2 regions of the Pseudomonas sp. NPDC089530 genome follow, and region 1 is predicted to be linked to the other one. Evidence: riboswitches for the same ligand, from Rfam matches in the RefSeq annotation. Region 1 holds a riboswitch; the other holds the start of a gene.
What was found. Region 1 has a riboswitch for cobalamin ahead of cobW (cobalamin biosynthesis protein CobW). Riboswitches for the same ligand answer to the same signal wherever they lie in the genome.
Positions count from the first base shown of each region.

Region 2: linked by a shared signal. The riboswitch ahead of cobO (cob(I)yrinic acid a,c-diamide adenosyltransferase) and the one ahead of cobW (cobalamin biosynthesis protein CobW) in region 1 are both predicted to bind cobalamin.

Region 1 is NZ_JBNNVU010000032.1:51,504-53,700, forward strand. It holds gene cobN (cobaltochelatase subunit CobN) at 1-10, opposite strand, end outside; gene cobW (cobalamin biosynthesis protein CobW) at 14-1,081, opposite strand; cobalamin riboswitch at 1,178-1,376, opposite strand; cobalamin riboswitch at 1,482-1,704, shown strand; gene ACQKQA_RS14570 (CbtB domain-containing protein) at 1,802-1,990, shown strand; gene ACQKQA_RS14575 (CbtA family protein) at 2,002-2,197, shown strand, end outside.
Region 2 is NZ_JBNNVU010000022.1:7,403-9,599, reverse strand. It holds gene ACQKQA_RS11380 (cobyrinate a,c-diamide synthase) at 1-734, opposite strand, end outside; gene cobO (cob(I)yrinic acid a,c-diamide adenosyltransferase) at 731-1,342, opposite strand; cobalamin riboswitch at 1,423-1,657, opposite strand; gene ACQKQA_RS11370 (hypothetical protein) at 1,828-2,197, shown strand, end outside.

The sequences.
Region 1 (2,197 bases):
GCAGGTGCATGGCTTACACGCTGAGCGCGGCGCGCAATTGCGCCTCGAGCTGGGCCGCGTCCAGTTCCTGGCCGATCAGCACCAGGCGTGTGGTACGGGCCTCATCAGCCCCCCACTTGCGGTCGAAGTGCTTGTCAAAACGTGTGCCCACGCCCTGGATCAGCAGGCGCATCGGCTTGTTCGGGATCGCCGCGAAGCCCTTGACCCGCAGGATGCCGTGCTTGACCACCAGTTGGGTCAGGGCGTCCAGCAGCAGGCTTTCGTCGGCCTGGGGCAGTTCGATGGAGATGGAGTCGAAGGCGTCGTGATCGTGATCATCGTGATCGTCGCCGTCATGGTGGTGATCGTGATGGCTGTGACGGCCGTCGATGTGCTCTTCCGAACCATTGCCCAGGCCCAGCAGCACATCCAGCGGCAGGCGGCCGCTGCTGGCTTCGATGACTTTCACCGCGGGCGGCAGCTCCTCGGCGACTTCCAGGCGCACCTTGGCCAGGTCGGCCGGGCTGATCAGGTCGGACTTGTTGAGGATCACCAGGTCGGCGCTGGACAGCTGGTCGGCGAACAGCTCGTGCAGGGGCGATTCATGGTCCAGGTTCGGGTCGAGCTTACGTTGGGCATCGACCTGGTCCGGGAAGGCGGCGAAGGTGCCGGCGGCCACGGCCGGGCTATCGACCACGGTGATCACCGCGTCGACGGTGCAGGCGCTGCGGATTTCCGGCCACTGGAACGCCTGGACCAGGGGTTTGGGCAGGGCCAGGCCGGAGGTTTCGATCAGGATATGGTCGAGGTCGCCGCGACGGGCCACCAGCTCGCGCATCACCGGGAAGAACTCTTCCTGCACGGTGCAGCACAGGCAGCCGTTGGCCAGCTCGAAGACCCGGCCGACCGCCTCTTCCTCGGTGCAACCGATGGAGCACTGCTTGAGGATCTCGCCGTCGATGCCCAGCTCGCCGAACTCGTTGACGATCACCGCGATGCGCCGACCCTGGGCGTTGTCCAGCATATGCCGCAGCAAGGTGGTTTTGCCCGAGCCGAGAAAGCCGGTGACGATGGTGACGGGAAGTTTGGCCAGTGTTTTCATCGGATGCCCTTTGGCAAGGTGGCGGGCATACGGGACGAGACCGCGCAGGCAGGTGCGCGCAAGCGTTTCGCCACCGGATCACCCCGCCCGGTTGTAGTGAGAATCAGGTCCGAGGCAGGTCTCCTGGCTGACGGTGCGCCGGTCGCTGGACTGGCGAACGACGCGCCTTCCCGCCGTCTGGCAGTGGCCTTGCACCGTTCATCACCGTTTACAGTTGCGGGGGCAGCCGCGGCTTGGACCGCGTTCCCTTCTTAGCTTCGACCTGTGCCGAAGAACCTCGAGAGCGCAAGGCTACGCAGAGCTTGGGGGGCGGTCAATGTTCATGCCGCACCAGGACCTGCGAATCGTGGTCGAAAACGAGAACCCTTGCCAATTGACGCCCCTCCCTCGCCCATGCTCTCCTACACACCTTGTTACGGGTGCCCTTCACAGGGTGAAACGGGAAACCGGTGCGTCACAGGCCCTAGGCCTTGATCAGTCCGGTGCTGCCCCCGCAACGGTAAGCGAGCGAAGAATCAGATCCACTGTGCCAGCAGTCCGGCATGGGAAGGCGATTCTTGCAGGCCAGGCGCAAGCCCCCGCCCCTCGCGAGCCCGGAGACCGGCCCGCCATACAGTCATAACAAACCCGCGGTGGGCGGGCGCTGTTAATTCCCCGCGGGCCTGTCTCGCGGGGTTTTGCTGCGCTCGATTCAACCGCTGACACCCAGAGGGAAGCGCCATGTCGAGCATCAGCAGCACCAGCCATTCCGCCAGCACCACTACCACCCTGAGCCAACGCCTGGTCGCCGCCATCGGCGCCTCGATCCTGGGCGCGTGCCTGGTGTACTTCGCCGGCTTCTCCCATATCGAAGCGGTGCACAACGCCGCCCACGATACCCGTCACAGCGCTGCCTTCCCTTGCCACTGAGGCCTGCCGAGATGATCAAGCGAATCGCGCAAACCGCAGGTTTCACCGGGTTGCTGGCGGCCCTGCTGCTGACCCTGCTGCAGAGCTTCTGGGTCGCCCCGCTGATCCTGCAGGCGGAAACCTACGAAAAAGCTCCGGCCGCCGCCGAAGTGCATGAACACGCCGCCGGCACCGCCGCCCATAGCCACGACGCCGAAGCCTGGGAAC
Region 2 (2,197 bases), on a different contig from region 1:
CGGGCCACGGCAATGCGCACGCCGGCCAGCAGCGGCTCGACGGCCACCACCTGGGGCGCGGCAAACTCGACGGCCGGGGGCAAGGCCACTTCGCAACTGTCGGCCAGGGCCGCTGCCGCTGCGTCGAGCCGCAGGTCCAGGTCGTTGAGTTCGCTGGCCTGCACCAAGCCCAGGTGGCGGCTCGGCAGTTCGATCCCGGTTTCCCGGGACAAGGCGCCGTACCAGCGCAGCCCCTCAGTCAGGCTGCCTTCGAGCAACTGCGCATGGCGCAGGGTGCCGACTCGGTTGGCCAGCACCCCGGCGAACGGCAGGTCCGGCTGATAACGCGCCAGCCCCAACGCCAGGGCGCCGAAGGTCTGGGCCATGGCCGTGCCATCGATCACCCCCAGCACCGGCACCCCGAAATGCCGCGCCAGATCGGCGCTGGACGGGGTGCCGTCGAACAACCCCATCACGCCTTCGATCAGAATCAGGTCCGCCTCGCCCGCGGCTTCCCACAACAGGCGTCGGCTCTCCTGCTCGCCGACCATCCACATGTCCAGTTGATACACCGGCGCGCCGCTGGCGCGCTCGAGAATCATCGGGTCGAGGAAGTCCGGGCCGCACTTGAACACGCGTACCTTGCGTCCCTGATTGCGATGCAAGCGGGCCAGCGCGGCGGTCACGGTGGTCTTGCCCTGGCCGGAGGCCGGGGCGGCAATCAGTACCGCCGGACAATGACGGGCATCACTCACAGTTCGACGCCTTTCTGCGCTTTGATCCCGGCCTGGAAGGCATGCTTGAGCATGCCCATCTCGGTGACGGTGTCGGCCATTTCGATCATTTCCGGCTTGGCGCCGCGCCCGGTGACCACCACATGCTGCATCGGCGGTCGGGCCTGCAGGTCGCTGAGCACCTGATCCAGGTCGAGGTAACCGTGCTTGAGGGCGATGTTCAGCTCATCGAGCACCACCAGGCCGATATTCGGATCGCGCAGCAGTTCGCGGGACACCGCCCAGGCGGCTTCGGCCGCGGCGATGTCGCGCTGGCGGTCCTGGGTCTCCCAGGTAAAGCCCTCGCCCATCACGTGGAAGCGCACCTGCTCCGGGAAGCGGCGGAAAAACAACTCCTCGCCGGTGCTGTTGCGGCCCTTGATGAACTGCACCACACCGCATTGCATGCCGTGGCCCATGGCCCGCGCGAGCATGCCGAAGGCCGAGCTGCTCTTGCCTTTGCCGTTGCCGGTCAGCACCAGCAGCAAGCCGCACTCGTTCGGCGAGTTGGCGATACGTTCATCGATCACGGCCTTTTTGCGTTGCATGCGCGCCAGATGGCGTTCGTCACGATCGGGGGATTCAGTCATGGGGCAGCTCTCCGTTGGGGCTGGATAACGGGGGGCAGGCATAGGAATAGACGGCGCAAGCCTGGCATCGCCCACCGTGATGCCGTTGGATGGATCAGGCCGGTCTCCGGGCTTGTGAGTGGCGGATGCCCAACTGCGCGCCTTCCCATGTCGACACTCGACACAGTGGCATCAGGCGCAGTCTTGACTCATTTACCGTTGCGGGGGCAGCGCCGGAATCGTCAGGGGTGCCCTGTCGGCACGGGGACTCACCGGCTTCCCTGTTTCACTCTGTCGACCAGCGGGTCACAGAGCACCTGAAACAAGTCGCGAAGGTTAGAGGGTTGGGGGTGGAGCGTCAATGAAAGCCAGGGCCTGACGGATGGGCGAAATGCTGCCTATCGGAAACGTGGCGCCAATCTTGTGCCACACTCAGTGCAGTGATATCAAATAGCCATAATCTCGTTAAAAAATTCCACAATCTCAAAAAGAATAGGAAAAGTCCGATGCAAGGCATGATCATCAGCAATCCGAAACTGGAGTTCCTGCGCCCTGCCCTGGAACGCTGGTTCGATTGCATCGACCGCTACAACACCGTGCGCGGCGATAACGAAAGCCCGTACTGGTTCGACGAACAAGCCAACCTGGGGTTGCTCTCATCCGCGGCCTGGATGGCGGAAATGGTCACCCTGGAACACACCCCGAGCAAAAAACAGCTCGAAGAAGGCAACCGTAACGGGCGCACCGACCTGTATATCGCCACGCCGGAGGAACGGGTCTATATCCAGGCCACCCAGCGCTGGCCCCGGGTCAACAGCCTGCGCCTGACCCAGCCGCTGCTGGACGCCGCCAGCGACGCGAAAAAGGCCAGCTACC